3 regions of the Pedococcus soli genome follow, and region 1 is predicted to be linked to each of the others. Evidence: riboswitches for the same ligand, from Rfam matches in the RefSeq annotation. Region 1 holds a riboswitch; each other region holds the start of a gene.
The links. Region 1 has a riboswitch for S-adenosylmethionine ahead of ACYVKF_RS13940 (aminotransferase class V-fold PLP-dependent enzyme). Riboswitches for the same ligand answer to the same signal wherever they lie in the genome.
Positions count from the first base shown of each region.

Region 2: linked by a shared signal. The riboswitch ahead of ACYVKF_RS19590 (bifunctional o-acetylhomoserine/o-acetylserine sulfhydrylase) and the one ahead of ACYVKF_RS13940 (aminotransferase class V-fold PLP-dependent enzyme) in region 1 are both predicted to bind S-adenosylmethionine.
Region 3: linked by a shared signal. The riboswitch ahead of metX (homoserine O-acetyltransferase MetX) and the one ahead of ACYVKF_RS13940 (aminotransferase class V-fold PLP-dependent enzyme) in region 1 are both predicted to bind S-adenosylmethionine.

Region 1 covers NZ_BAAGSF010000005.1:171,559-181,568, forward strand. Annotated here, with positions in the region: gene ACYVKF_RS13925 (thymidylate synthase) at 1-482, opposite strand, end outside; gene dapA (4-hydroxy-tetrahydrodipicolinate synthase) at 640-1,530, shown strand; gene ACYVKF_RS13935 (ribonuclease J) at 1,527-3,212, shown strand; gene ACYVKF_RS13940 (aminotransferase class V-fold PLP-dependent enzyme) at 3,273-4,766, opposite strand; SAM riboswitch class IV at 4,809-4,921, opposite strand; gene ACYVKF_RS13945 (FtsK/SpoIIIE family DNA translocase) at 5,340-8,111, shown strand; gene ACYVKF_RS13950 (multidrug effflux MFS transporter) at 8,123-9,463, shown strand; gene ACYVKF_RS13955 (hypothetical protein) at 9,530-10,010, opposite strand, start outside.
Region 2 covers NZ_BAAGSF010000006.1:913,379-923,388, reverse strand. Annotated here, with positions in the region: gene ACYVKF_RS19595 (L-lactate permease) at 2-1,753, shown strand; SAM riboswitch class IV at 1,860-1,972, shown strand; gene ACYVKF_RS19590 (bifunctional o-acetylhomoserine/o-acetylserine sulfhydrylase) at 2,086-3,405, shown strand; gene hrpA (ATP-dependent RNA helicase HrpA) at 3,689-7,612, shown strand; gene ACYVKF_RS19580 (MFS transporter) at 7,693-9,243, opposite strand; gene ACYVKF_RS19575 (TetR-like C-terminal domain-containing protein) at 9,358-9,987, opposite strand.
Region 3 covers NZ_BAAGSF010000006.1:896,928-906,937, reverse strand. Annotated here, with positions in the region: gene ACYVKF_RS19545 (sulfurtransferase) at 1-549, opposite strand, end outside; gene ACYVKF_RS19540 (EcsC family protein) at 669-1,382, shown strand; gene ACYVKF_RS19535 (YkvA family protein) at 1,499-1,924, shown strand; gene ACYVKF_RS19530 (DUF4192 domain-containing protein) at 2,114-3,235, shown strand; SAM riboswitch class IV at 3,319-3,429, shown strand; gene metX (homoserine O-acetyltransferase MetX) at 3,446-4,582, shown strand; gene ACYVKF_RS19520 (universal stress protein) at 4,651-5,052, shown strand; gene ACYVKF_RS19515 (RNA polymerase sigma factor) at 5,272-6,888, shown strand; gene ACYVKF_RS19510 (hypothetical protein) at 7,157-7,948, shown strand; gene ACYVKF_RS19505 (transglutaminase TgpA family protein) at 8,006-10,010, opposite strand, start outside.

The sequences.
Region 1 (10,010 bases):
CAGGAGAGTCGGCCGTCGGCGACGTAGAACTGGAACATCGTGTGACAGGGCGGCAGGGCCATCGAGTCGACGTCTGCGACGTTCCACGCCGAGACGATGTGGCGGCGCGAGTCGGGGTTGGTCCGGATGGCGTCGATGACCTTGGCGATCTGGTCGACGTGGCCGCCGTCGGGCGTCGGCCAGGAGCGCCACTGGTAGCCGTAGACGGGCCCGAGGTCGCCGTTCTCGTCGGCCCACTCGTCCCAGATCGAGATGCCGCGCTCCTGCAGCCAGCGGACGTTCGAGTCGCCGCGCAGGAACCACAGCAGCTCACCGATGATCGACTTGAGGTGCAGCTTCTTGGTCGTCAGGACCGGGAAGCCCTCGGAGAGGTCGAACCGCATCTGGTAGCCGAAGACCGAGCGCGTGCCCGTCCCCGTCCGGTCGGACTTGTCCGTCCCGGTCGTCATCACGTGGTCGAGGAGGTCCAGGTACTGCTGCACGACGGCAACCTAACACCGCGCGGCGACGGGACCCGGCGCCATACCGACAGGCGGTCCCGGCGATGATCCGGTCGCGCAGCACAGGGATCCCGCCAATGTCGGTGTCGCGGCACGAGCAGGGCGCTGGGCCGCCGCCGCGGAGCGATAGCCTGCGGGTATGAGCACAGCGTCTCCGTTCGGTCGCCTCCTGACAGCCATGATCACGCCGATGCGGCCCGACGGGAGCGTCGACGCCGAGGGTGCCAAGCGGGTCGCTCAGCACCTCGTGGACACCGGGCACGACGGCATCGTCGTCAACGGCACCACCGGTGAGTCCGCCACCCTCACCGACGACGAGAGCCTCGAGATGGTCAGCCTCGTCGCCGAGGCCGTCGGTGGCCGCGCCGCGGTCGTCGCGGGCGTCGGTTCGAACGCCACCGCGCACAGCGTCGAGATGGCAGGCCGCGCGCAGCATGCCGGCGCGACCGGGCTCCTGCTCGTCACGCCCTACTACAACAAGCCCACCCAGGCCGGGGTCGTCGCGCACTGCCGCGCCGTCGCCGGGGTGACCGACCTGCCCGTCATGCTCTACGACATCCCCGGACGCACGGCCATCCCGTTCACCCCGGAGACCCTTGCCGAGCTGGCCACCGTGCCGAGCATCGTGGCCGTCAAGGACGCCAAGGGCGAGGCGTGGTCGACGACCAAGGTCATGGCCTCGACCGACCTGCTGTACTACTCGGGCGAGGACGCGACCACGCTGCCGTGGCTGGCCATGGGCGCCATCGGCACGGTGAGCGTCGTCGGCCACGTCGCCGGACGCGAGTATGCCGCGATGATCGAGGCCGTCGACCGCGGCGACCTCGCGGCGGCCCGAGTCATCCACCAGCGCCTCATCCCGGCGGTCGACGCGATCATGAACACGTCGCAGGGCGCGATCATGGCCAAGGCGGCGCTCGTCGAGCTCGGCGTGATCGAGCACGCGACGGTGCGCCTGCCGCTGGTCGAGTCCCCTCCGGAGCACCTCGAGCTGCTGAGGGCGGGCCTGAAGGAGTCGGGTCTGCTGTGAGCCACCCGCACCCCGAGCTGACCGCACCGCCCCAGCTCGACCCGAACGGCGTCCGCGTCGTCGCCCTCGGTGGTCTCGGCGAGGTGGGTCGCAACATGGCCGTCATCGAGCACGCCGGCCAGCTGCTGATCATCGACTGCGGCGTCCTGTTCCCCGAGGACCACCACCCGGGCGTCGACCTGATCCTGCCCGACTTCGAGTACATCGAGGACCGCCTCGACCAGGTCCAGGCCATCGTCCTCACGCACGGCCACGAGGACCACATCGGCGCCGTGCCCTACCTGCTCAAGCTCAAGAAGGACATCCCGGTCGTCGGCTCAATGCTGACCCTGGCGCTGGTCGAGGCCAAGCTCAAGGAGCACCGGATCACCCCGTACACGCTCGGGGTGAAGGAGGGGATGCGCGAGAAGCTCGGGGTGTTCGACTGCGAGTTCGTCGCCGTCAACCACTCCATCCCCGATGCGCTCGCGGTGTTCGTCCGGACCCCCGCCGGGACGATCCTGCACACGGGCGACTTCAAGATGGACCAGCTGCCGCTCGACGGCAGGCTCACCGACCTGCGCGCGTTCGCCCGTCTCGGTGAAGAGGGCGTCGACCTCTTCATGACCGACTCGACCAACGCCGAGGTGCCGGGGTTCACCACCCCGGAGAAGGACATCGCGCCGGCCATCGACAAGGTCTTCCGCGATGCCGAGCGCCGGATCATCGTCGCCTGCTTCTCCTCGCACGTGCACCGCGTCCAGCAGGTGCTCGACGCCGCGGAGAAGGCCGGGCGAAAGGTCGCCATGGTCGGTCGCTCCATGGTGCGCAACATGGGGATCGCGGCCGAGCTCGGCTACCTGCACGTCCCCGACGGGGTGCTCGTCGACGTCAAGAAGCTCGACAACTTCCCCGACCACCAGGTCGTCCTCATCTGCACGGGTTCGCAGGGAGAGCCGATGGCGGCCCTCTCCCGCATGGCCAACCGCGACCACCGCATCGACGTGGGGCCCGGCGACACCGTCCTCATGGCGTCCTCGCTCATCCCCGGCAACGAGAACGCCGTCTACCGCGTCATCAACGGCCTGATGCGCCTCGGCGCCGCCGTCGTCCACAAGGGCAACGCGAAGGTCCACGTCTCGGGCCACGCCAGCGCCGGCGAGCTCCTCTACTGCTACAACATCGTCAAGCCGCGCAACGTCATGCCGGTGCACGGCGAGTGGCGCCACCTCGTGGCGAACGCCGAGCTCGCGGGGCAGACCGGGGTGCCGCGTGAGCGCGTGGTCCTGGCCGAGGACGGGGTGGTCGTCGACCTCGTCGACGGCGTCGCGAAGGTGGTCGGCGCCGTGGACTGCGGGTACGTCTACGTCGACGGTTCGTCGGTGGGCGAGTTCGACGAGGCCCTGCTCAAGGACCGCCGGATCCTGCGCGACGAGGGGTTCATCTCGGTGATCGTCGTCATGGACTCCGCCACGGGCAAGGTCGCCGCGGGCCCGGAGATCCAGGCCCGGGGCTTCGCCGAGGACGACGAGATCTTCAACCAGGTGCGCCCCAAGATCGAGCAGGCGCTCGCCGAGGCGACCGGCAAGGGCATCACCGACCCCCACCAGCTCGAACAGGTCATGCGTCGTGCGATCGGCAGCTGGGTCGGCGGCAAGATCCGTCGCCGCCCGATGATCATCCCGGTGGTCATCCAGGCCTGAGCCGCGTCCCCGCCAGGGGCGCGTCCCCGCAGGGACGCGTGTCCCACCAGGGGCGAGCTGCTACCAGGGGCGGGCGGGGGACAGGTCGCGGGTGTCCTCCACCGGGAGCCACCCCTGCGGCGTGACCTCGTAGGCCGCGCGCGGTCCGTTCGCAGCCAGGTCGGCGACCGCGGCGAGCAGGCGCTCGACGTGCTCGGCCGTCGTGCCCAGACCGACGCTGGCCCGGATCGCGGTGCCGGACCCGGCGCCATACGGGTCATCGAGGAGGGTGTCGACGCACAGGTGCGCGCAGAACTTCCCGTCGCGGACCCCGATCCCGTGCTCGGCGGACAGCGCCGCCGACACCAGCGAGCTGTCGAGCCCGTCGATCGTGAAGGTGGCGACCGCGACGCGCTCGTGGTCGTCGCCGAAGAGCGAGTAGGTCTCGACGCCGTCGACGGCGCGCAGGCCCTCGAGGAGGGCGGTGCCGAGGGCGTCCTCGTGCGCCTCGACCGCAGCGGCGCCGGTGCGGAGGGCGTGGCAGGCCGCGGCGAGGGCGACCGCGCCGATGACGTTGGGGCTCCCGGCCTCGTGGCGGGCCGAGCCGGTGTGCCAGGCGACGCCGTCCTCGGTGACGGCCCTGGTCGCTCCGCCCCCGGCGAGGTAGGGCGTCGCCGCGTCGAGCCAGTCGGAGCGGCCAGCGAGGACACCGGCGCCGAACGGCGCGTAGAGCTTGTGACCGGACAGGACGACGTAGTCGACGCCGAGCTCGGCGAGGTCCACGCGGCGGTGCGGGGCGTACTGCGCCGCGTCGAGGACGACCCGGGCACCGGCCTTGCGGGCGATCGCGGCGAGCTCGCGGACCGGCCAGACCTCGCCGGTGACGTTGGAGGCGCCGGTGAGGACGACGAGGCGGTGGCGGCCGTGGCGGTTCTTCAGCGCCGTGCGCAGCAGGACCGCGGCGTCGGCGGCGCTTCCGGGGACGGGCAGGCGGGTGGTCTGGCGCGCCTTCCACGGGAGCAGGGCGGCGTGGTGCTCGGTCTCGAAGACGAAGACCTGGGTGTCGCGCGGCAGGGCGCGGGCCAGCAGGTTGAACGAGTCGGTGCTGTTGCGGGTGAAGACCACCTCGTCGCCGGGCCGGGCCCCGACGAAGGTCGCGACCTCCTCACGGGCCTGCTCGTACCAGGCGCTGGTCACCTTGGAGGCGTACCCGTTGCCGCGGTGCACGGAGGAGTAGGTGCGCAGGGCGCTGTCGACGGCGGCCTTGACGCTGACGAGCGACGGCGTCGAGGCGGCGTGGTCGAAGTTCGCGTAGTCGACCGGGCCGTTGAGCGTGGGCACCACCAGCCCGGCCGAGACCACGGCGGGCAGGTCCTCGGACCGGTGGACGGGCAGCTCGGCCGGCAGGGGCTCGACCGCACCGCCGAGCGGCAGCGAGGCCGGCGCGACCAGAGGCGGAACGGCCCGGAGGTGCTCACGGGCGTTCTCCCGAGCGTGGGCGAGGGGAGCGGTGCGGCGGAACGCGTGGTCCGGCGTGCTCTCGGGAGTGGTCGGTGGGGTGCTCGCGATCGACATGGAGGTCAGCTCCTGGGTCCGGTGGGACCCGGGCTGTGCTCGGGTCCGCGCTTGCCGGCTGCGGGTGCAGTCGACCCGGTCGTCACCCGGAGCACCCCACCGCGGTGGAGGGTTGCTGGTCAGCAAGCCGGGGCTGTGCGCTGACACTCATGACCTTGACGACGAAGGTAGCGGCGGTCGGGTCGTCCCTCCACCAGCCGGACGGACCTTCTCGCCATCTGAGACCTCGGGGGAGGTCGGGCGGAACGGTGGTGCAGGTGATCTGGCGGGACCGGCGCACCCCCTGCCCCCGATGTCCTGGTACGCCTGCACCGGCGACCTCCCCGAGGGGTGGTCGCCGGTGCGGGCCCCGCCAGACGCAGGCTCAGCGTGGCAGGGCCGCACCCGTCGCGTCGGGTGGACCGGCCCCTGCTGCCCGAACCGGGGGGACCCCTCCACCTGTTCGGGGGAGCGGGTCCGCCCCGAACGGCGCGGGTGACGGCTCCAGGTCGGCTCCAGGTCGGCGTCAGATCCGCCCACGTGGAACGCGTGTGACGCGTGTGTCCGGTGTGACCTTCGCGTAGCCTGCGGACCATGGCCACACGTCCGTCCACCCCGACGCGCACCTCCTCGGCTGGGCAGGCGCGCAAGGGCACCGCCACCCGCCCCGCCAACCGTCGCACCACCACGCCCCGCAAGAGCCCCGCCCGGGGTTCCCGCGGCAAGGCCAGCGGTGGCGGCCTACCCCTGCCGCTGCGTGCGGTCCGCGGCACGTGGATGGGTATGGCGCACGTGGCCGGTGGCGCGGTCCGCCGCGTCGGCAACGGGGCCCGCGACCTCGAGCCCGAGCACCGTCGCGACGGCGTCGGCTTCCTCCTCCTCGGCCTGGCCATCGTCGTGGCCGCCCGCGAGTGGTGGGCCCTCGAGGGCCCGGTCGGCGACGTCATCCACGCCGTCGTGGCCGGCACCTTCGGCCGGGTCGCGTACGCCGTGCCGCTCGCGCTGCTCTACCTCGGCGTCCGGCTGCTGCGCGCCCCCCAGGACGACGGCGCCAACTCGCGCATCGGGGTCGGCCTCGGCGCGCTCGCGTTCGCGGCGTCGGGCCTGGCCCACGTGGCGGCCGGCATCCCCACCCCGCCGGCGGGTGCCGAGGGCATGCGCGACGGCGGCGGCATCATCGGCTTCCTCGCCTCCAGCCCGCTCAAGGCGGCGGTCTCGGTCTACGGCACCGTGCCGATCCTGCTCATGCTCGGCTTCTTCGGTCTCCTCGTGATGACCGCGACCCCGGTCCACATGATCCCCGAGCGCCTCGCCGAGCTGCGCGACCACCTCCTGCACCGCGGGGTCGACGTCGACGAGCCGGTCGCCGAGGAGGCCGAGAAGCCCCGGCGCCGCCGCCGGGTGATCGAGCCCGAGGGCCCGTTCGACGGTGACGAGGCGTTCGAGAAGGCTGCGGTCGTCGTGCCCGAGGGCAAGGACGGCCTGCGTCCCGGGCAGAAGCGCCCGACCGCCCCGGGCGTCCTCGCCCCCGGTGCCACCGGTGCCACCAGTTCCACCAGCGCCGGCGCCTCGGGCGCCCCACCAGTGGTTCCCGCCCGCCAGGTCGCCGAGAAGGTCGCCCTCGAGGCGCCGCCGACGACCCCCCTGCCGCAGCGGGTGGAGCAGCTCGCCCTCGCCGGCGACATCACCTACACGCTGCCCGACAACGCCCTGCTCGAGCCCGGCTCGCCGCACAAGGCCCGCAGCGCCGCGAACGACCGCGTCGTCGAGTCCCTCACCCAGGTGCTCGACCAGTTCGACATCGACGCGCAGGTGACCGGCTTCAGCCGCGGCCCGACGGTCACGCGGTACGAGGTCGAGCTCGGCCCCGGCATCAAGGTCGAGCGGGTCACCGCCCTCTCGAAGAACATCGCGTACGCCGTCGCCTCGGCCGACGTCCGGATCCTCTCCCCGATCCCCGGCAAGTCCGCCATCGGCATCGAGATCCCCAACACCGACCGCGAGAAGGTCAGCCTCGGCGACGTCCTGCGCAGCCAGGCCGCCCGCGGCAACGACCACCCGATGGTCATGGGGGTCGGGAAGGACGTCGAGGGCGGCTACGTCATCGCCAACCTCGCCAAGATGCCGCACCTGCTTGTCGCGGGGGCCACCGGCGCCGGCAAGTCGAGCTTCGTCAACTCCATGATCACCTCGATCCTCATGCGTTCGACGCCCGACGAGGTCCGCATGGTGCTGGTGGACCCCAAGCGGGTGGAGCTCACGGCATACGAGGGGATCCCGCACCTCATCACCCCGATCATCACGAACCCCAAGAAGGCCGCCGAGGCCCTCCAGTGGGTCGTGCGGGAGATGGACACGCGCTACGACGACCTCGCCCAGTTCGGCTTCAAGCACGTCGACGACTTCAACAAGGCGGTCAAGGCCGGCAAGGTCAAGCCGCTGCCGGGCAGCCAGCGGGTCATCCACCCGTACCCGTACCTGCTCGTCATCGTCGACGAGCTCGCCGACCTGATGATGGTCGCCCCGCGTGACGTGGAGGAGTCGATCGTCCGCATCACCCAGCTCGCCCGGGCCGCCGGCATCCACCTCGTGCTGGCGACGCAGCGTCCGTCGGTCGACGTCGTGACCGGCCTGATCAAGGCCAACGTCCCGTCGCGGATGGCGTTCGCGACGTCGTCGCTCGCCGACAGCCGGGTCGTCCTCGACCAGCCCGGCGCCGAGAAGCTCATCGGCCAGGGCGACGCGCTGTTCCTGCCGATGGGCTCGAGCAAGACGATGCGCGTCCAGGGCGCCTGGGTCACCGAGTCCGAGATCCAGAACGTCGTCAAGGCGGTCACCGACCAGCTCAAGCCGAACTACCGCGACGACGTCACCGTCGTCGCCGCCAAGAAGCACGTCGACGACGACATCGGTGACGACCTCGACCTGCTGCTGCAGGCGACCGAGCTCGTCGTCACGACGCAGTTCGGGTCGACGTCGATGCTCCAGCGCAAGCTGCGCGTCGGGTTCGCCAAGGCCGGTCGCCTCATGGACCTGCTCGAGTCACGCGGCGTCGTCGGACCGTCCGAGGGTTCCAAGGCCCGCGACGTGCTGGTCAAGCCGGACGACCTGCCCACGACGCTCGCCCTCATGCGCGGCGACGAGGTCCCGGACGCCGAGCCGGTCTTCGACGGCCAGGCCCTGGCCGACGAGGCCGGGGGAGTGGAGCACACCGACGAGGTGCCGGTCGGCGCACCGGCGCCGTCGTACCGGCCCGGCTACGCCCCCGACGACCGCTACGACAACGACCCGGTGGCCGCGCAGTTCGCGGGCCGCGAGGAGGTCGAGGAGTCCGGCGACGCCTGGGAGCTCACCGGGCGCGACTGAGGTCCGTCGGAATGGATCTGGGGTGGGCCGGTGTTGCCCTCCTCGTGACCGCCGCGCCCCAGACCGTGACCGACGACCGTACCCAGACGCTTCCCCAGACCTCCGTCGACTCCTCCCGCTCCTCCGACGAGGCCATGCCCCCCGCCCCGACGGGTCGCGCCTACGTGCGGTTCGTCCTCGTCCTCGGCGCCCTCATCGCCATCGGGCCGCTGACCATCGACACCTACCTGCCGGCCCTGCCCTCGATCACGCGTGACCTCGCCGCGTCCGAGTCGGCCGTCCAGTTCACCCTCACCGGCATCCTGCTCGGTATGGGGCTCGGCCAGCTCCTCGTCGGCCCCCTCGCCGACGCGGTGGGCCGCCGCCGCCCCCTCATCGCCGGGCTCGCGCTGCACATCGCCGCGTCGATCTTCTGTGCGTTCGCGCCGAGCATCGAGCTGCTCACCGTGGGTCGTGTCCTCCAGGGCCTCGGCAACGCCGCGGTGGCCGTGGTCGCCATGGCCATGGTGCGCGACCAGTTCGCCGGCTCCGCCGCCGCGACGATGCTCTCGCGCCTGATGCTGGTCATGGGCCTCGCGCCGGTGCTCGCACCGACCCTCGGTGGCTTCATCCTCCAGCTCACCTCGTGGCGCGGGGTGTTCGTCCTGCTCGCGATCGCCGGGACGATGATGGTGACGCTCGCGTCGTTCGCCCTGCGCGAGACGCTGCCGCCGGCGCGTCGCCGCAAGCTCGCGTTCAAGCCCGTCGTGGCGACCTACGGGTCGCTGCTCAAGGACCGCACCTTCGTCGGGCTCGTCCTGATCAGCGGCCTGATGTTCGCCACGCTGTTCTCCTACATCGGTGGCTCGTCGTTCGTGCTGCAGGACATCTACGGCCTGAGCGTCGCGCAGTTCGGCCTGGTCTTCGGGATGAACTCGCTGGGCTTCCTGACCGGTTCGCAGCTCAACCCGTTCCTGCTCAAGCGGTTCGAGCCCCGCGTTCTGGTGCGTGCCGGGGTCACGATCGGTGCAGTGGCCGCCCTGCTGACGCTCGCGTCGGCCGCCACCGGCTTCGGGGGCCTGACCCTGATCCTCGTGCCGCTCTGGTTCATCCTGTTCGCCTGCGGCCTGACCCTGCCGAACACCCCGGCGCTGGCGCTCACCCGCCACGGCGAGGCGGCGGGCACGGCGGCTGCGCTGCTCGGTGCCTCGCAGTTCGTCATCGGTGGGGCTGCGGCTCCCCTGATCGGCGCCATGGGTTCGGGCTCGGCCGTGCCGATGACCCTGGTGATGGCCCTGACGGCCTCCCTGGCGCTGGTCGTCGCGACCCTGACCCTGCGCGGGCGGCTGGCTCCGGTGGACGCCACCGCCTGACCGGCGGCACCGCGCACAGCGCGCCCCACCTCGAGCGCTCGACCCCGTCCTCATCGGGTCGAGCGCTCAGGGTTCGGTGGAGAAGGGCCGGACCGCCGGGCCCGGCTCGTCGTCCGCGGCAGCCGCCGCGATGTGGGCCACCAGCGCAGCGAGCGGAGGCGGGACCTGCTCCGCCGTCGTCGCCGCGGCCAGGGCCTGCGCGACGAGCGCCTTGCGCCCCGACGTCGTCCCGGAGAACCGGCGCAGCTGGTCGGTGACCGGCCGACCCTCCCACGTGGGCTGGCGCCGGAACGTCACGAAGCGGTCCAAGAGCCGGAGCCGGTCGAGCACCTCGATGACACGCTCGACCCCCAGCGCCCGGATCAGCTCGTCCTCGAGGTCCTGGTCGCAGACGTGGAAGCCGAGTGCGGCCATGTCGTCGGCCGAGCCCACGGGGTGACCGATCGACGCCAGTGCACGGGCGAAGTAGCCGGCCTCCCCGACGTCGCAGAGCCCGAGGACGCGCAGCCGGGCAGGGGCGTCACCGTTGGCGTGCGCACTCTGCGCA
Region 2 (10,010 bases), on a different contig from region 1:
CATGTACAGACCGGAACTCGACTCCGTCGCCGGCTCGCTGACCATCACCGCCCTCGTGGCGATGCTGCCGCTGCTGACCCTGTTCGTCCTGCTCGGCGTGCTGCGCCTGGCCGCGTGGAAGGCCGCCCTGATCTCGCTGGCGGTCTCGATCGTCGTGGCGCTGACCGCGTACTCGATGCCCGTCGGCGCGACCCTGTCGGCCGGGCTGGAGGGCGCCGCCTTCGGCTTCTTCCCGATCCTGTGGATCGTCATCAACGCCATCTGGGTCTACAACATGACCGTCGAGACGGGGCACTTCGACGTGCTGCGGCGGTCCTTCGCCAAGGTCAGCGACGACCAGCGGATCCAGGCCGTCATCATCGCGTTCTGCTTCGGGGCGCTGCTCGAGGCGCTGGCCGGGTTCGGGACGCCGGTGGCGATCACCAGCGTCATGCTCATCGCCCTGGGGTTCCGCCCGATGAAGGCCGCGGTCGTCGCCCTGGTGGCCAACACGGCCCCCGTCGCGTTCGGGGCGCTGGCCGTGCCGATCACGACGCTCGCCACCGTGAGCGGCGAGTCCGAGCACCACCTCGCCCAGATCGTGGGCCGGCAGACCCCGCTGCTCGGCGTCTTCGTGCCGATGGCGCTGGTCTACATCGTCGACAAGGGCAAGGGCGTCCGGGCGACCCTGCCGGCCACCCTCACGTGCGGGATCGCCTTCGCCGTGGCGCAGTTCGCCACGAGCAACTTCCTGTCGACCCAGCTGACCGACATCGTCGCGGCCCTCGTGGGGGCCCTGTCCGTCGTCGTCCTCCTGCGCGTCTGGCAGCCCTCGGACACCTACGTCGAGACCGAGACCGACGACGACGAGCTCGTCGGGGCCCGCAGCAGCAGCACCGGCGGCGCCGCCCGCTCCACGGGTGCGACCGCCGCCTCGGGCACGCGTCGGGGCGAGGTACGTCGGCACGACGAACCCGTGCCCTCCACCTCGGCCCACGACCTGGCCGCCCGCGACGAGGGCAAGGTCGACAGCACCGGCGAGGTGGTCAAGGCCTACGCGCCGTACCTCATCATCATCGCGTTGTTCATCCTCGCCCAGCTGCCCGGCATCAAGGGTGCGCTGGACGCCCCGACGCGGTCGTTCGGGTGGCCGGGCCTCGACGGGCTGCAGACGGCCTCCGGCAAGGCGTCCACCCTGCCGACGTTCAAGCTCAACTGGCTCAGCGCCGCCGGCACCCTCATGCTCCTCTCCGGCCTGCTGACGATCCCGGCCATCGGCATCTCCCCGGCGAAGGCGCTGCGGGCCTACGGCGCGACCTACCGGCAGCTGGCGTCCGCGATCCTCACCGTGATGGCGGTGCTCGGCCTGGCCTACGTCATGAACGCCTCGGGCCAGACGGCGAGCCTCGGTTCGTGGATGGCGGGTGCGGGCTCGGCGTTCGCCATCCTGTCGCCGATCCTCGGGTGGCTCGGTGTCGCCGTCACCGGCTCCGACACCTCCTCGAACTCGCTCTTCGGCGCGCTGCAGGTCTCGGCGGCCAAGGACGTCGGGCTCAGCCCCGCGCTGATGGCCGCAGCGAACTCGTCCGGCGGGGTCCTCGGCAAGATGATCTCGCCGCAGAACCTCGCCATCGCCGCTGCCGCGGTGGGTCTGTCGGGGCGCGAGGGCGACCTGTTCCGCAAGGTCGTCGGCTGGAGCCTGGGGTTCCTGGCCTTCATGTGCGTGATCGTGTTCCTGCAGTCGACCGCGGTGCTCGGCTGGATGCTCCCCTGACGGGCGGCATGACGCGTTCGTGAGGTTCGGTGGCGGGCGGACCGACCGGTCCGCGATGAGAGACGGGTATGCCGCGTCGGTGACGACGCGGCATACCCTCTCCACAGGTCATGAGTGCCAGCGGAAAGCCCCGGCTCGCTGGCCGGCAACCCTCCTCCGCGGTGGGGTGCCCCGGGTGAGGACCAGGCACACGGCACCTGCCGTGCGCAAGCGCGGGAGACCCCAACCACGTGTCCCGCACCGTTTCTGACGGTGGCGACCTGCAGCACTCCACCCTCGGTGACGGACCACGCCGACGCCGCCCACGCGGCACGAGAGTGAAGGTCAGTGACATGAGCAACGCCAACTGGTCGTTCGAGACCCGCCAGATCCACGTGGGCCAGGAGCCCGACTCGGCCACGGGGGCTCGCGCCCTGCCGATCTACCAGACGACGTCCTACGTCTTCAAGGACACCGAGCACGCGGCGAACCTGTTCGCGCTCAAGGAGTTCGGCAACATCTACACCCGCATCATGAACCCCACGCAGGACGCGGTGGAGCAGCGCGTCGCCTCGTTGGAGGGTGGGGTCGCGGCCCTCCTCGTCGCTTCGGGGCAGGCGGCCGAGACGCTGGCGATCCTCAACATCGCCGAGGCCGGCGACCACGTCGTGGCCAGCCCGTCGCTCTACGGCGGCACCTACAACCTGCTCAAGCACACGCTGCCCAAGTTCGGCATCCAGGTGAGCTTCGTGGCCGACCCCAACGACCTCGAGTCGTGGAAGGCCGCGGTCCAGCCCAACACGAAGCTGTTCTTCGGCGAGACGATCGCGAACCCCAAGTCCGAGGTGCTCGACATCGAAGGTGTCGCGGCCGTCGCCCACGAGGCCGGGGTCCCGCTGATCGTGGACAACACGATCGCCACCCCCTACCTCCTGCGCCCGTTGGAGTGGGGCGCCGACATCGTCGTGCACTCGGCGACCAAGTACCTCGGCGGCCACGGCACCTCGATCGCCGGTGTCATCGTCGACGGCGGCACCTTCGACTACGCCGCCGACCCGGAGAAGTTCCCCAACTTCAACACCCCGGAGGAGAGCTACCACGGGCTGGTCTTCGCCCGGGACCTCGGCGTCGGCAGCCCCCTCGGGGCCAACCTCGCGTTCATCCTCAAGGCCCGGGTCCAGCTGTTGCGCGACCTCGGGCCGTCGGCGTCGCCGTTCAACGCGTTCCTCATCGCCCAGGGGATCGAGACGCTCAGCCTGCGGATCGAGCGCCACCTCGAGAACACCCACAAGGTCGCCGAGTTCCTCCAGGGCCACGACCAGGTCGAGAAGGTCGTCTGGGCGTCGCTGCCCGACCACGAGTCCTACGAGAAGGCGAAGAAGTACACCCCTCGCGGGGCCGGGGCGGTGCTGGCCTTCGAGATCGTCGGCGGGGTCGACGCGGGTCGGCGGTTCGTCGAGGCGCTCCAGCTGCACAGCCACGTCGCCAACATCGGTGACGTGCGGTCGCTGGCCATCCACCCGGCGTCCACGACGCACTCGCAGGGCCCCGACAGCGACCGTCTGGCCGCCGGGGTGACGCCGGGTCTGGTGCGGCTCGCAGTGGGTATCGAGCACATCGACGACATCCTCGCCGACCTCGAGCAGGGCTTCATCTCCGCCAAGGGCGCCTGACCGGCGCGCCGCAGCCGCAGCACGAACCCCCTCGCCCCGACCCCACGCCCCAGCCCTCGCCCCGACGCCGTGTGCAGCAACCTCTGCTAGCAGAGGTTGCTGCACACGGGACAGGGAGCACCGTGGCCCAAGGGCAGCACCCTCTGCTGAGTGGTGCCCGCGCCAGCCCACCGACGTCTCGAGGGACGGGGGTGGGGACGGCGTCGTGGATGGCGGGGACGGCGTCGTGGATGGCGGGGGCGGCACGGGGTGACGGCCCAGCGGCCTCCGTATGCTGGCCTGCATGCCTTCCGTCGACGCCACCGAGCCCGGGGCCGTCCGGTCGGAGGACGCAGGTGGTGACGGTGCGGCCCGGGGCACCCGCAGGCCTCGGGGACGCCGTCCCCGTCGCGGGGACCGGGAAGGCCGGGGTTCCCGACCGGTGCGGGTGCCGCCCCCGGTCCCGGAGCTGAGGTACCCCGAGAACCTGCCGGTCGTCGCCCGCAAGGACGACATCGCCGCCGCCATCCGCGACCACCAGGTCGTCATCGTGGCGGGGGAGACCGGGTCGGGGAAGACCACCCAGCTGCCGAAGATCTGCCTCGAGGTCGGTCGTGGGCAGGCAGGCCTGATCGGCCACACCCAGCCGCGGCGGATCGCCGCCAGGTCCGTGGCGGAGCGCATCGCCGAGGAGCTCGAGGTCGAGCTCGGCACGGCCATCGGCTACCAGGTGCGGTTCACCGAGCAGAGCAGCGACAGCACGCTGGTCAAGGTGATGACCGACGGCATCCTGCTCAACGAGATGCAGCGCGACCGGATGCTGCGCAAGTACGACACGATCATCATCGACGAGGCGCACGAGCGGTCCCTCAACATCGACTTCATCCTCGGCTACCTCAAGCAGCTGCTGCCGCGCCGGCCCGACCTCAAGGTCGTCATCACCTCGGCGACCATCGACCCGCAGCGCTTCGCCGAGCACTTCGCTGATGCGCGGACGGGGGAGCCCGCGCCGGTCATCGAGGTGTCGGGGCGCACCTACCCCGTCGAGCACCGCTACCGCCCCCTCGTCGACCCCGACCGCCCCGACGACCCCGAGCGCGACCAGGTGACCGGGGTGTGCGAGGCCGTCGAGGAGCTGTGGACCGAGAACCGCGAGGGCGACATCCTCGTGTTCCTCTCGGGGGAGCGCGAGATCCGCGACACCGCTGACGCGCTGACGTCGATGAAGCTCCCGCAGACCGAGGTCCTCCCGCTCTACGCCCGTCTCTCCGCCGCGGAGCAGCACAAGGTCTTCGGTCGGGCCAGCGGACGACGGATCGTGCTGGCCACGAACGTCGCCGAGACGTCCCTGACGGTGCCCGGCATCCGGTATGTCGTGGACGCGGGAACCGCGCGCATCTCCCGGTACAGCCAGCGCACCAAGGTGCAGCGGCTGCCGATCGAGCCGATCTCGCAGGCCAGTGCCAACCAGCGCTCGGGCCGGTGCGGGCGCGTGGCCGACGGCATCTGCATCAGGCTCTACTCGGAGGAGGACTACGACAGCCGCCCCGAGTTCACCGAGCCCGAGATCCAGCGCACCAGCCTGGCGTCCGTCATCCTCCAGATGACCTCGCTCGGCCTCGGGGACGTCGGCCGGTTCCCGTTCGTCGACGCGCCCGACCCGCGCCAGGTCGCCGACGGTGTGCGGCTGCTCGAGGAGCTGCAGGCGTTCGACTCCGAGGACGAGGGGCGCCGCGGGCGGCAGCTCACGCCGTACGGACGCTCCCTCGCCCGGCTCCCCGTGGACCCGCGCCTCGGCCGGATGCTCATCGAGGCGGGGAAGCTCGGGTGCACCCGCGAGGTGCTCGTCATCGTCGCGGCCCTGTCGATGCAGGACCCGCGCGAACGCCCGGCCGACAAGCAGACCCAGGCCGACCAGTCGCACGCGAGGTTCAAGGACGAGCACTCCGACTTCATGTCGCTCCTCCTGCTGTGGGCCTACCTCAAGGAGCAGCAGAAGGCGTTGAGCCACAGCGCTTTCCGGCGCATGTGCCGCAACGAGTTCCTGCACTACCTCCGGGTCCGCGAGTGGCAGGACCTGCACAGCCAGCTCCGCAAGGCCTGCCAGGACGTGGGCATCGACCCGAGGCAGGCCACCTCGGCCGAGGGCGAGGACGCCAACCCGGACGTCATCCACCAGGCCGTCCTCGCCGGGCTGCTGTCGCACGTCGGGCTCCGGGACGAGGCCAAGCGCGACTACCTCGGCGCCCGCGGTGCACGGTTCGGCATCTCGCCGGGGTCGACGCTGTTCCGGCGGCAGCCGACGTTCGTCATGTCCGCCGAGCTCGTCGAGACGACCCGCCTCTGGGCCCGCACCAACGCGCGCATCGACCCCGTGTGGGCCGAGCGGCTGGCGCCGCACCTGGTCAAGCGCAGCTACTCGGAACCGCGCTGGTCCCGCAAGCAGGGAGCGGCGCAGGCCACCGAGCGCGTCACCCTGTACGGCGTGCCGCTCGTCGCCGCCCGCACGGTCAGCTACGCGCGGATCAACCCCGAGGAGTCGCGCGAGCTGTTCATCCGGCACGCGCTCGTGGAGGGCGACTGGGAGACCCACCACACGTTCTTCCGTGCGAACGAGGCTCTCCTGAAACGACTCTCGGAACTCGAGGAGCGGGCGCGCCGTCGGGACATCGTCGTCGACGACGAGGACCTCGTCACCTTCTACGAGCAGCGCGTGCCGGCCGAGGTCGTCTCGCAGCGGCACTTCGACCGCTGGTGGAAGGACGCCCGCAAGGAGACGCCCGACCTGCTGACCTTCACCGAGGAGTTCCTCACCCGCGACTCGGCGGACGGGGTGTCCGCCGAGGACTACCCCAGGACGTGGAGCCAGGGTGCCCTCGAGCTCGGCGTGACCTACCAGTTCGAGCCGGGCACCGCGGCCGACGGCGTCACGGTCCACATCCCCGTCCAGGTGCTCAACCAGGTGCAGGACGAGGGGTTCGACTGGCAGGTACCGGGTTTGCGCACCGACCTCGCGACCGCCCTGATCCGCGCGCTGCCCAAGGCCACCCGGCGCCACTTCGTCCCGGCCCCGGACCACGCGTCCGCCGCCCTGACCGCTGTGCACCCCGGAGGTGGGCGCCGGTTCGACGAGGAGCTGGCCCGGGTCCTGCACGCCCAGACCGGCACACGGATCCCGCCGGAGGACTGGGGCGTCGAGCGGGTCGCCGACCACCTGCGCATCACGTTCAGCGTCGAGGACGACCGCGGCCGGGTGCTCGGCAGCGGCAAGGACCTCGCCGCCCTCCAGGACGAGCTGGCCGGCCAGGTCCAGCGCAGGATGTCACGCGCCGGTGCCTCGGTGGAGCGGAAGGGGCTGCGGCAGTGGGACTTCGGCGAGCTGCCGACGACTTTCGAGACCCGGTCCGGCGGGCAGGTCGTCCAGGGGTACCCCGCCCTCGTCGACCGCGGTGAGGGCGTCGACCTCCAGGTGCTCGCGGGGGAGCGCGAGGCGCAGGCCGCCACCGCCCTCGGGGTGCGCCGGCTGCTGCTGCTCAACACCACCGCGCCGTGGAAGCGCGTCCTCGCCCGCCTGAGCAACACCCAGAAGCTCACCCTCGGCGACAACCCGCACGGCTCGGTCCCGGCGTTGCTCGAGGACTGCCTCGCGTGCGCCGTCGACGCCCTCGTGGCGGAGCGCGCCGGCACGGCTGCCAGTGTGCGGAGCCCCGAGGCGTTCGAGGACGTGCTGGCGACCGTGCGCACCCACGTCGCGACGCGCGTGCTGCTCGTCGTCGACGAGGTGGAGCCGGTGCTGGGCGCCGCGCGTGAGGTGCGTGCCGCGCTGGAGCGGCTCACCGCCCCGGCGACGGCGGCCCTGGTGGCCGACGTCCGCGCGCAGCTCGACAGCCTCGTCTACAAGGGGTTCGTCGCCGACACGGGACTGGCGCACCTGCCGCACCTGCGTCGCTACCTGCGCGCCATGGCCCAGCGGCTCGAGAAGGCCCCCTCGTCACCCGCCGCACTGGCCCGCGACGCCGCCAGCCAGGAGGTCGTGGACCGCATGGAGATCGCTTATGCCGACCTGCTCGACTCCCTGCCGCCCGTGGACCGCCGCTCGACGCCCGTCCGGGACGTGGGGTGGATGGTCGAGGAGCTCCGGGTGAGCCTGTTCGCGAACGGGATCGGGACGGCATACCCCGTGTCGGAGAAGCGGATCCGCGCCGCCATCGCGGCGCTCGACACCTGACCCCCCACAACCACGTCCGGGTGCCCGGGAGTGCGGGGATCCGCACCCTCGGGCACCCGGAGCAGCGTGGTCAGGCCGGGTCAGGCGAGGTGCACGTTCTCGTGGCCCTCGGTCGACAGCTTCTCGTGCTTGACGTTGAGGAACCCGAACGTGATCGCGGCGGCGACGAGGATCATCGTCGCGCCCACGAGGTAGGCCTTGCCCGAGCCGTAGGTCTGCGCCTGCAGGCCGATGAACGCCTTCGCCTGCGCGATCTGGTCCGGGGACATGCCACCCGCGGCCGCCTTGGTCTGCAGCTCGGCGCCGAGCACACCGGCGCGGTCGGTGAGCGCGCTGGCGAAGACGGTGCTCAGGGTCGCCAGGCCCAGGGAGCCACCGACCTGCTGCATCGTGTTGAGGACGGCGGACGCGACGCCCGAGTCCTCCTGCGCCACCCCGGCCACGGCCGTGAGGGTCATCGGGACGAAGACCAGGCCCATGCCGAACGCCATGAGGATGATGAACGGCAGCAGGTGACCCGCGTAGGAGCTGTCGACCTCGAGCCGGGAGAACCCGAACATCGCACCGGAGGCGAGCAGCGCACCGGTGCCCGAGATGAAGCGCGGGTCGACGCGGGTCATCAGGCCCGAAGCGACCTGCGCCGCGATGACGATGCCGAACGAGAACGGCAGGAACGCGAAGCCGGCCTTGAGCGGGGAGTACCCGAGCACCTGCTGGATGTAGAGGCCCAGGAAGTAGAACATCGAGAACATCGCGGCACCGACGACGAGCATGACGATGAAGGAGACGCCACGCGTGCGGTCCTGGAGGATGCGCATCGGCAGCAGCGGGTGCTCCGAGCGGACCTCGATGACCATGAACAGGGCCAGCAGCAGGACACCGGCGACGAGCGTGCCGATCGTGACGCCGTCGGTCCACGAGGTGGAGGCGGCGTGGGTCAGGCCGTAGACGAGCGAGACCAGTCCGGCGGTGCCGGTGATGCCGCCGGGGACGTCGAGGCTGCCGCGGCCGCGCTCGGACTCACGCAGGACGCGCGGGGCGAGGAAGACGACGAGCAGGCCGATCGGCACGTTGATGAAGAAGGTCCAGCGCCACGACGCCTCGGTGAGCGCACCACCGAGGATGAGGCCGATGGCCGCGCCGGCACCGGACATGGCGGCATACACGCCCATGGCGCGGTTGCGCGCCTGGCCGGCGGGGAAGGTCGTGGTGATGAGGGCCAGCGCCGTGGGGGAGGCGAGCGCCGCACCGACACCCTGCAGGGCGCGCGCGCCGAGCAGGATGGCCTCGGTCTGGGCGATGCCTCCGATGAGGGAGGCGACGGCGAAGACGATGACGCCGGTCATGAAGACCTTGCGCCGGCCGAACAGGTCGCCGAGGCGACCACCGAGCAGGAGCAGGCCACCGAAGGCCAGCGTGTAGGCGTTGACCACCCAGGACAGGTTGCCCGGCGTGAAGCCGAGGTCGGTCTGAAGGTGGGGCAGGGCGATGTTCACGATGGTGCCGTCGAGGACGACCATGAGCTGGGCGGCGCTGATGACCGTCAGGGCGAGTCCGAGCCGCTTCGGAGCCTTCGACGACTCCGTGCTCTCGGGCGTCGAGGCGTGCTCGATCGCAGAGGTGGATGACATGGGTGTGTCCTTGGGTGGTGAGGAGGTGCCGCCCGCCGAGTGCGGGGGAGCCGTGTGGGTGAGCTGGTACGGGTGAGCTGGTACGGGTGAGGTGGTGAGTGGTGCTGGGTGCGGTCAGTCGCGCGGCAGCGTCGCTGCGCAGGCCGGGAGGACGACGCTGTCCACCAGGGTGACGAGCCGGTCCTGCGAGGGGTGGGACCCCGTCAGCATCGCCTCGTGGATGGAGATCGCCGGCAGCAGGCGCGCCAACGTGTCGAGGTCGGCGTCGTCGCCGATCTCCCCGCGCTGCTGGGCAGCGCGGAAGGGTCGGACCGCGGCAGCCATCTTCGGCCCGATGAGGCGCGTGATGATGGCGTCGTGGAGCTCGGGCTCGCGCTGCATGGCGTTCATCAGCGACCCGAAGACCTTGATCGGGCGGTCGTCGGACAGGCCGCCCTTGGCGCACGCCTGCGCGATGAGGTCACCGCGGAGGCTGCCGGTGTCGGGGTGGCGGTCCGCCTCGACGCCGAGCATGAGCTGCATGGCGTCGACGACGAGGTCGACCTTGGTCGGCCAGCGACGGTAGAGCGTCGCCTTCGACGCCTTGGCCGTCGCGGCCACCGCGTCGAAGCTCAGCCGGTCGTAGCCGTGCTCCACCAGCGCCTCGAGCGTCGCCTCGAGGATCTCGCGCTCGCGCTCGCCCTCGACCCGGGGGCGGCTGCGGGCCGGTTCCTCGGTGGTGGGGGTCGTGCTGGTGGTGGTCACGTCTGCCGTCCTTGGATGATACG
Region 3 (10,010 bases), on a different contig from region 1:
GAGGACGTCCTCCTTGAACGCGCGGATCGGAGTGTCGTCGCGCTCGACGACCGGGTATGCCGCGTCGCCGGTCAGCGGCGCGACCTGCGGCACGTCCTTGGTGAGCTCGCGGCCCTCGGCGACCCACTTGGCGCGGCCGCCGTCGAGCAGGCGCACGTCCTCGTGGCCGAACAGGCTCATCACCCACAGGGCGTAGGCCGCCCACCAGTTGTTCTTGTCGCCGTAGACGACGACCGTGGTGTCGCGGGAGATGCCTCGCGCCGACATGACGGCGGCGAACTGCTCGGCGTCGACGTAGTCGCGCACCACGGCGTCGTTGAGGTCCTGGTGCCAGTCGAGCTTCAGCGACCCGGGGATGTGGCCGGTGTCGTAGAGGAGCACGTCCTCGTCGGACTCGAGGACGACGATGCCGTCGGGCCCGCCGACCTTCCCGGCCTCGACCTGCTCGGCCAGCCACTGCGTGCTGACCAGCCGCTCGGGGTGCGCGTACGCGGCGAAGGCGGACTCGGTGGTGGACGTGGTGGGGGTGGACTCGGTGTGGTCGGCCATGCTCCCAAGGCTAAACCTGCTGGTCCCGGGACTGCGTGGCAGGATGGTCGGGACGCCCGCGCCAGCGGTCGCAGGGCACGGGTTCGCAGACCCGGACGGACGACGACAGGGAGTACAGCGTGGCTTTCCTCGGGTTGGGCAAGGACGGGTCTGGGGCGAAGGTTCCTGCACTCGAGCAGGCCAGGGCCGGCAAGGAGGACACGGGGATGTTCACCGGCGCCGTCACCGGGCTCGTCGAGAACCTCCTGGACGTCGGGATCGACGGCAAGGGGCCGTTCGACTCCGCGCAGAAGATCGCCGACGTCAAGCGTGCGGAGCGTCCCGACGCCGAGGACGCCGTCGACGCGGTGGTGCGCGGACACCTCAAGCTCGCCGCGGCGGGCGGGTTCGTGACCGGGCTCGGCGGGTTCATCACCCTCCCGGTCGCCCTGCCGGCCAACGTCGTCGAGTTCTACCTCGTCGCCACCCGCATGGTCGCCTCCATCGCGTCGCTGCGCGGGTACGACATCAAGCAGCCGGAGATCCGCTCCGCCGTCCTGCTGACCCTCGTCGGCGCTGACGCCGACGACCTGCTCAAGAAGGCCGGCGTGATGTCGACCGGGCGGCTGTCGAACCTTGCGGCGCAACGACTTCCCGGCCCGGCCCTGATGGTCGTCAACAAGGCGGTCGGCTTCCGGTTGCTGTCGACGGCCGGCAAGAAGACGCTGACGCGGTTCGGCAAGGGGGTCCCGGTGCTCGGCGGCGTCGTCGGCGCCGGCCTGGACACCTACCTCCTCAAGCGGATCGCCGACCACGCGCGCCACGAGTTCCCGAAGCGCGCGACCGGGCTCTGACGGCCGGGAATGTCTGGCCCGCACGACTCGTTGGGACCCGTGTTCGGGCGCGGTCGGCGCCCGTGCCGTCCGTCCCACCGACCAGCACCGCTGACACCCCTGGAGACGACATGGCCGTGAACCGCCTCGGAGCCTTCCGCACCATCGCCACCGCCCTGCGCACCGCCCTGCGCCCCGGTTCGCCCGGGTTGGGGGAGCGGTTCGCCAGCCTCCCGCGCCTGCTGCGCGCGACCTTCCGGGGGGAGTACCGGGGCAGCACCCGTGGACGCCTGCTCATGATCGCTGCAGCGGTTGCCTACGTCGTGTCGCCGATCGACCTCGTGCCCGAGGCGTTCCTGTCCGTCCTGGGCCTCGCCGACGACGCCGTCGTCGTGTCGTGGCTCGCCGCGGCCTTCATCAACGAGACCGAGGGCTACCTGCGGTGGGAGCGCACCGTCCGGGGGACGGCCCACCCCGCCGACGGGTATGCCGCGGCCCAGGAGGAGCCGTACGGCTCGAGCCGGCAGCAGGGTCGCACGGTGCCGGGGCACGTCGTCCGGTGACCGCGGTGGGCGGCTGACGGCAGTCGTTCGGCGACTGGGGTGACTGGTCGACCGAGGTGGCTCGTCGATCGCGCGGGCTCGCCGCCCCCCCGGGTCGTCCGTCCACAGGTGGTGGTCACCCGACGGGGTGTCCACAGGCCGCCCCGGACGCCCTGGGTCCTCGGCGTCCGGCCCACCACCGTGGTGGCCATGGAACCGATCCGTCTCGCCGGACCCGCCGACGTCCTTGCCGTCCTGCCCTACCAGCTCGGGTACCACCCCAGCGAGTCCCTCGTCGCGATCGCCCTGCGTGAGCGCCAGATCGGTCTCGTGGAGCGGATCGACCTGCCACCGCAGGACGCCGTGGAGGACGCCTGCACGGCCCTGGTGCCACCGCTGCTGAGGGAGGAGCCCGACGGGGTGCTGCTCGTCGGGTACGAGTCACGACCGGGCGACGCGCTCCCGCTCGCCGACGCGGTCCGGGACGCCCTCGTCGCGGCCGACGTCCCGGTCCTCGACCGCCTCGTCGTCCGGGATGGCCGGTGGTACGCCCCCGACTGCGACCGCGGCTGCTGCCCGAGCGTCGGCCACGAGCAGGACGTCCCGCGGGCCGTCCCGGCCGTGGCGCAGTTCGTCGCCCTAGGGGTCGCCCCCCTGCCCGGCAGGGAGTCGCTGGCGCAGCTCGTCGCCGCCGACCCGTCCCGGACGCCGGCGGTGGCCGCCGTGCTCGAGGACCTCGGGGCACGCGCCGATGGCCGTTCCTTCGGCGGGCGTGCGGTCGCCGTCCACCGGCTCAGGCACCTCGCCACCTGGGCCAAGGTCCTCGATGTCGCCGGCGCGGACCAGTTCCGCGGTGCGTTCGAGCTGGGCCCCGAAGAGGTGGCCCTCCTCGTCGCAGGTCTGCGGGACGTGGAGCTGCGCGACGCCGTCATCGCCTGGGTCTGTCCGGGCACGCTGCCGTTCGACGCGCTGTCGGTCGACCTCGTCGACGCCCTGCACAGCTGCCTCCCTGAGCCGGCCTGGCTGCAGGGTGGGGGAGAGCGTGCTGCCGTGGGAGGACGCCGGGTCCTGTCCCGGCTGCAGGCCGTCGCCCGCGCGGTGCCGGACGATGACTGCGCCGCCGTCCTCACGGTGCTCGCCAACCTCGCCTGGTGGTTGGGGGACGGGGCGCTGACCCGCGTCGCGCTCGACCGCGCCCTCCAGCACCACCCGGGGTACCGGCTCGCCCGCCTGCTGGAACGCATGGTCGACCTCGGGGTGCGCTCCCGGCCGGCGGCCGAACCCCCGCCGCGACACGGGTTCGGCTCCGTGCCCGGAGGCCTGTCGGCCTGACCGGACGAGGTCGTCCTCCTCCCTCCGGTCCAGTGTCCGGACGGGCCGGACACCTCGACGCGCGGCTCGTATGATGGTCGGCAGGTCATGAGTCCCAGCACCAAGCCCCGGCTTGCTGGGCGGCAACCCTCCTCGCGGTGGGGTGCCCCGGGTGAGGACCCGGCCGGCCCTGTCCTGGGCGGCAAGCGCGATGGCCACAGGAGCACCCTCATGACGACCACCTCCCGACCCCCGACGACGACCGGGGCCTGGCGTCCCGGGGACCCGGTGGGTGACCGGCGGTTCGTCGCCCTCGGCGCGGTCGAGCTCGAACGCGGCGGGGTGCTGCCCGACGTCACCCTCGCCTACGAGTCGTGGGGGGAGCTCAACGCCAACCGTGACAACGCGATCCTGGTCGAGCACGCCCTCACTGGAGACAGTCACGTGACCGGGGTGGCCGGGCCGGGCCACCCGACCCCTGGTTGGTGGGACGGCCTCATCGGCCCGGGCCGCCCGCTGGACACGGACCGCTTCTTCGTCGTGGCCGTCAACGTGCTCGGCGGCTGCCAGGGGAGCACCGGCCCCGCCTCACCGGCTCCCGACGGGCGCCCTTGGGGGAGCCGCTTCCCGTTCGTGACCGTGCGGGACCAGGTGCGGGTCGAGGCCCTGCTCGCCGACCGCGTCGGCGTCGAGAGGTGGCACCTGGTGCTCGGCGGGTCGATGGGAGGGATGCGCGCCCTCGAGTGGGCGGTGACCCATCCCGACCGCGTGGCCTCCGCGCTGGTGCTGGCCAGCACGGCCTACGCGTCGGCCGAGCAGATCGCCTGGTGCCAGGCCCAGCTGCTCGCGATCCGCAGCGACCCGCACTTCCACGGCGGCGACTACTACGACCAGGAGACCGGGCCCGACACCGGACTCGGCATCGCCCGGCGCATCGCCCACGTCACCTACCGCAGCGAGATCGAGCTCCACGAGCGCTTCGGCCGCTCGGCGCAGGGTGAGGAGGACCCGCTCGGGGGGAGGGGGCGCTACGCGGTGGAGTCCTACCTCGACCACCACGCCGGCAAGCTCGCGGGCCGGTTCGACGCCAACTCCTACGTCGTCCTGACCGAGGCCATGAACTCCCACGACGTCGGCCGGGGGCGGGGCGGTGTCGAGGCCGCGCTGGCCCGCATCACGGCGGACGTCGTCGTGGTGGCGGTCGACTCCGACCGGCTCTACCCGCCGCGCCTGTCCCACGAGATCGCGGACGCCGTCCCGGGTGCGGTCGTCCACACCGTCCACTCCGACTACGGCCACGACGGTTTCCTCATCGAGCTGGAGCAGGTCGGTGCCATCGTGGTGCGGGTTCTCGGGGACCCTGCCTGACCGGGTGATTTCCGGTAGCGTCGGCCGCGCGGCCACTGCCGCAGCTGTCGACGAACGAGGAGGTTCCCGTGGCCATCGTTGTGGGGTATGTCCCGACGAAGGAAGGGCGAGCGGCGCTACGACGCGCGGCGGACGAGGCGCTGCTGCGCAAGTCCAAGCTCATCGTCATCAACTCCAACCGTGGAGGCCGGGACTACGACAGCGACGAGGCCCAGCGGTTCGAGGCCGAGCTCTCGCGGATCCAGGGCCAGCTCGACGACCAGGGGCTGGTGCACGAGGTGCGCCAGCTGGTCCGGGGCAACGAACCCGCCGAGGACCTGATCGCCGTCGCGGAGGAGGAGCACGCCGAGTTCATCGTCATCGGGCTGCGTCGACGCACCCCGGTCGGGAAGCTCATCCTCGGGTCGAACGCGCAGCGCATCCTGCTCGACGCGTCCTGCCCGGTCCTGGCGGTCAAGGCCGACGCGTAGGCGCCACGAACGACGCGATCGGGCCGCGAACGGCCCGAATTCGTGCACGAATGCGGGAATGAGCGCCTTCTCGTTTTACAATGTCTGGAACGAGGTCGCGCAGGGCACTCCCGCCCGGTCTCGGCAATACTTCCGCCCCCGCAGTTGTTGTCGTAGGCATGCCCCGCCATGCCCGTGATGGCGTGCGCCGTGCCGCGATCCCGCGACGAAAGGTAGTCCGTGTCGCCTGTGTCCAAGAAGGCTGCGAGCCCCGCACCGTCTCTCCCCACCGAGTTCACCCATCCAGCCCTGCAGCAGCTGCTCATGCAGGGCCGCACCAACGGCTCGGTCGACAGCGGCGCGCTGCGTGAGGCGCTCGAGGGCGCCGAGGTCCCGCCGAAGCGGATGAAGGTGGTGCTGCGTTCGCTGGACGAGCAGGGCATCACCGTGACCCTGGACGCCGCCACCGCCTCGCGTGCCGTTGCTGCGACGACGACCCGTCGCACCGCGACCGCGCCCGCCAAGAAGGCGGCCGCGAAGACGACCAAGGCGGCAGCCAAGCCTGCCGCGGCCGACGACACCGCGAAGACGGCGACCAAGACCGCTGCCAAGCCCGCCACCAAGGCTGCGGCCAAGGCGACGACCACGAAGAAGGCGGCTGCGGCCGCTGCCGAGCCGGTCAAGCCCGCGGCCAAGAAGGCTGCGGCGAAGACCGCGAAGACGGCCAAGGCCGCTGCCGGCAAGGACGACGCGCCGGTCGTCGACGGCGAGGAGCTCGCGGACGCCGAGCCGACCGATGTCGTCGAGGCCGAGCTCGAGGACGTCGTCATCGAGGACGAGACCGACGACAAGAAGAAGGACAGCGACGAGGAGGAGTCCTCCTCGGGCTTCGTCCTGCGCGACGACGACGAGGACGACGCCCCGGTCCAGCAGGTCGTGACCGCCGGCGCCACCGCCGACCCGGTCAAGGACTACCTCAAGCAGATCGGCAAGGTCGCCCTCCTCAACGCCGAGCAGGAGGTCGAGCTCGCCAAGCGCATCGAAGCCGGCCTGTTCGCCGAGGAGCGGCTCAACTCCGGCGACAAGATCGACATGAAGCTCAAGCGTGAGCTCTGGTGGATCGCCCAGGACGGCAAGAAGGCCAAGAACCACCTCCTCGAGGCCAACCTGCGCCTCGTGGTCTCGCTGGCCAAGCGCTACACCGGTCGCGGCATGCTGTTCCTGGACCTGATCCAGGAGGGCAACCTCGGTCTGATCCGTGCGGTCGAGAAGTTCGACTACACCAAGGGCTACAAGTTCTCGACGTACGCGACGTGGTGGATCCGTCAGGCCATCACCCGCGCCATGGCCGACCAGGCGCGCACCATCCGCATCCCGGTCCACATGGTCGAGGTCATCAACAAGCTGGCGCGGGTGCAGCGCCAGATGCTCCAGGACCTCGGGCGCGAGCCCACCCCGGAGGAGCTCGCCAAGGAGCTCGACATGACCCCGGAGAAGGTCGTCGAGGTCCAGAAGTACGGCCGCGAGCCCATCTCCCTGCACACGCCGCTCGGCGAGGACGGTGACAGCGAGTTCGGTGACCTCATCGAGGACTCCGAGGCGGTCGTCCCGGCCGACGCCGTGAGCTTCACGCTCCTGCAGGAGCAGCTGCACTCGGTGCTGGACACCCTCTCCGAGCGCGAGGCCGGAGTGGTCTCGATGCGCTTCGGCCTGACCGACGGCCAGCCCAAGACGCTCGACGAGATCGGCAAGGTCTACGGCGTGACCCGCGAGCGGATCCGCCAGATCGAGTCCAAGACGATGAGCAAGCTGCGTCACCCGAGCCGGTCCCAGGTCCTGCGCGACTACCTGGACTGAGCAGACCCGCCGCCGACGCCGGCGTCGGCTCGGCCTCGAAAGGTCAGGCGCCCCACCGGGCGCCTGACCTTTCTGCGTCCCACTGTGCGTCGGGTGGTCACCCCGGCCCCTGGTCACCGCGGCCCGTGGTCACCGCGGCCCGTGGTCACCTCGGCCCGTGGTCATCTCGGCCCCTGGTCACCTCGGCCCCTAGTCACATCGGGTCATTGCCTGCGCCCCCACCGTGGTGATCCGCTAGGACGTGGCGACCGGAGGGGCGGGGGATCACATGCGGCGATCGCGGCGAGGGCTGGCGCTGGTGGTGGTGCTCGGCGTCCTGGGGCTGACCGGGTGCTCGAGCAGCATGGGGGGCGGGACGACGCCGACACCGACGCCGGCACCGGCACCGGCACTCAACGCCTGCCTGCAGATGAGCTCGGTGAGCGATCTCGCTCAGGCCGCGGCGGTCGACTGCGGGACTCCCCACGAGGGCCAGGTCTACGCCGTGGTCGGGCTGCCACCTGGTCTGACCGACCCGGCGGACCGCACCCAGCTCGGGCGCCTCGACCCGAACGCGGTCTGTCCCAACCTGCGCCCCTGGGTCGGGTACTCCGGTGCCGTCCCGCTGGGGGTCCTGCGGACGTGGCGCTTCCCCACCCGGGAGCAGATCGCGGCAGGGGCCCGGTGGACCGCGTGCGTGGCCGTGGTCGGGCTGGCCCCGGACCACAAGACACTGAGCCGGACGGTCGGCTCCCTCAACGGCCGGCTCACGGGCAAGACCAACCCTCTTCCCAGCCTCCTGGGCCGGTGCGCGCAGACGCACACGGCCAAGGCGTTCAGCCCGGAGAAGTGCGAGCTGGGGTCCGCGCAGTGGGTCTGGCTCGGGGAGCACAAGAAGCCGACCGGGGCGTTTCCCGGGAAGGCCGCGGCGAAGAAGGTCGCCGACGCCGGCTGCCGCGCGCTGGTGACCAGGTACGGCCGGGGAGGGGGCTGGGTGGCCTACCCGACCACGGCGAAGGCGTGGGGTTCGAGCGCTGCCGACTGGTCCTGCTGGCTGCAGATGTCCCAGCTGAGGTCCTGAGCGCCCGCCGCAGGCAGGGGGGAGTCCGTCACGGGGCTCCGGCGGCCGCCGCTGGTCCTAGCTGCGGCCGCCCCGGGCTTCGGCCCGGCGCTCGGCGCGGCGTTCCTGCCAGCGGTCCCACGGCGTGCGCGCCACCCGGGCGGCGCGTTCGCGGCGCTCGCGCCACTCGAGCAGGCCCTCGCTCGGCCACCACGCGGCCCGCAGCCGGTCCTTGCGGCGGCGCACCCCGGAGACGGCCTTGACGACCTCGTGGGTGTCGGGCCGCACGTCGGTCACCGTCGTGCCCGGGGGCGCGTACCGGGACCGTTCCACGCCGTCCACGACCCGGCGCAGCGCCTGGGTCTGCTCACCCTCGAGGTAGGCCTCGCGCTGGTAGAACCGACCGGCCTGCCGCGGGGTGCTCCCCCGAGGGGGGATGACGCCGAGGTCGCCGAGGCGTTCGACCATGGCCTGCCACTCGATCTCCACCCGGGTTGCCTCGTCGGGGGCGTCCTTGAGCCGTCGGCGCAGCCGCGAGCGTGCGGCCAGCGGCACGGCCAGCGATCCGAGGATCCCGGCCACCAGGGCGAGGAGCACCCACAGCAGCACCGTCCGGGTCTGCTGTCCGAGGAACGACGAGCTGTCGCTGTTGGACCCCGAGGTGGACGTCGGGTCCTGGGCACCGGGGTCGTTGGCGCCGTCGACCCGGGTGTTGGACGACACCGAGCTGCTGCCGCTCGCCGTCGACGAGGGGTTGGTGGGGTCGGGGGTGGTGGGAGCCAGCGAGTAGGGCGGTGCGACGGTGTTCTGCGTACCCGAGGGCGTGGGTTCGAAGCGCAGCCACCCGACCCCCTCGAAGAACAGCTCGGGCCACGCGTGCGCGTCCGAGGCGCGCACGGTGTACGTGCCGCGGTCGGCCGTCCCGGGCAGGAAGCCGATGGCCATGCGCGCAGGGATCCCGCTCTCGCGCGCCATCATCACCATCGCGGTGGCGAACTGCACGCAGTAGCCGACCTTGCTGCGCAGGAACAACGAGATCGGGTCGGGCGCCTCGGACTGTCCGAACTCGTTGGTCACGGTCTTCGGGAGGGTGAGGGAGTAGGTGAAGCCGCCCCCGGTCCGCAGGTAGCTCTGGATCGCCCGGGCCGCCTCGATCCGGCTGGCGCCCTCGGGCACGACCTTGGCCACGAGGTCGCGCACCAGTGGCTCGGACTCGGGGTCGACCTGCAGCTCGGGCGGCAGCAACGCGCCGGTCGCACCCTGCACGCCCTGGTCGAGGGTCTGCGCGCTGGGGTTGAGGGCCAGGTAGGTGAAGCTGTACGAGCTGGCCGTCCGGTTTACGCTCGCGACGGAGGTCTGGCGGTCCAGGCCCCACGCGACGCCGTCGAGGTCACCGGAGACCAGCGGGGTGGGTGCCGCGATCTGGGGTGCCTCGATGCGGGACTCGTCGACCGAGATCCGGTAGGTCTCGCGCGGGACGCTGTCGTCGAGCTCGGGCGGGAGCTGCAGGTCGGGACGGCGCGTGTAGCGCACGTCCGCGTCGTCGGGTCGCCACTCGTCGTTGGCGTAGTTGACCAGCACCCCGACGCGCAGCGGCGTGAGGATCGGGGCGTTGGTCGTGTACGACAGGACCGGGGCCTTGGACGGGTTCCCGAGGCTGCGCTGGAGGTCGAGGGTCGTCTTGAGGCCGATCTGGCCGTCGCTGAACCCGGCGGCGTCGCTCGACCGCCCCAGGCCGTCGATGAGGTAGCGCGTGGGGAAGTGGGGGATCACGACGGGGAGCGCGACCGCGGTGACGAGGCCGGCCACGGCCAGCGTGCGTCCCACCGCGGCATACCCGTAGGCGCCGTCGTGGTCCTCGGAGGAGCGGCGGCCGGTCGTGCTCATCGGGGTCGTGGTGCTCCACCGGCGCAACGAGGAGATGCCCTGGCGACCGAGCATCAGCAGCCAGACGCCTCCGGCGGCGACGAAGTACATCGGGTTGAGCGACTCGCCGGAGTTGGAGGCCGAGATGAGGAAGGCGGTGAGCAGGGGGAGGCCGGCCATCGCCGGGGAGCGACGCATGACGGCGAGGTGGTCGACG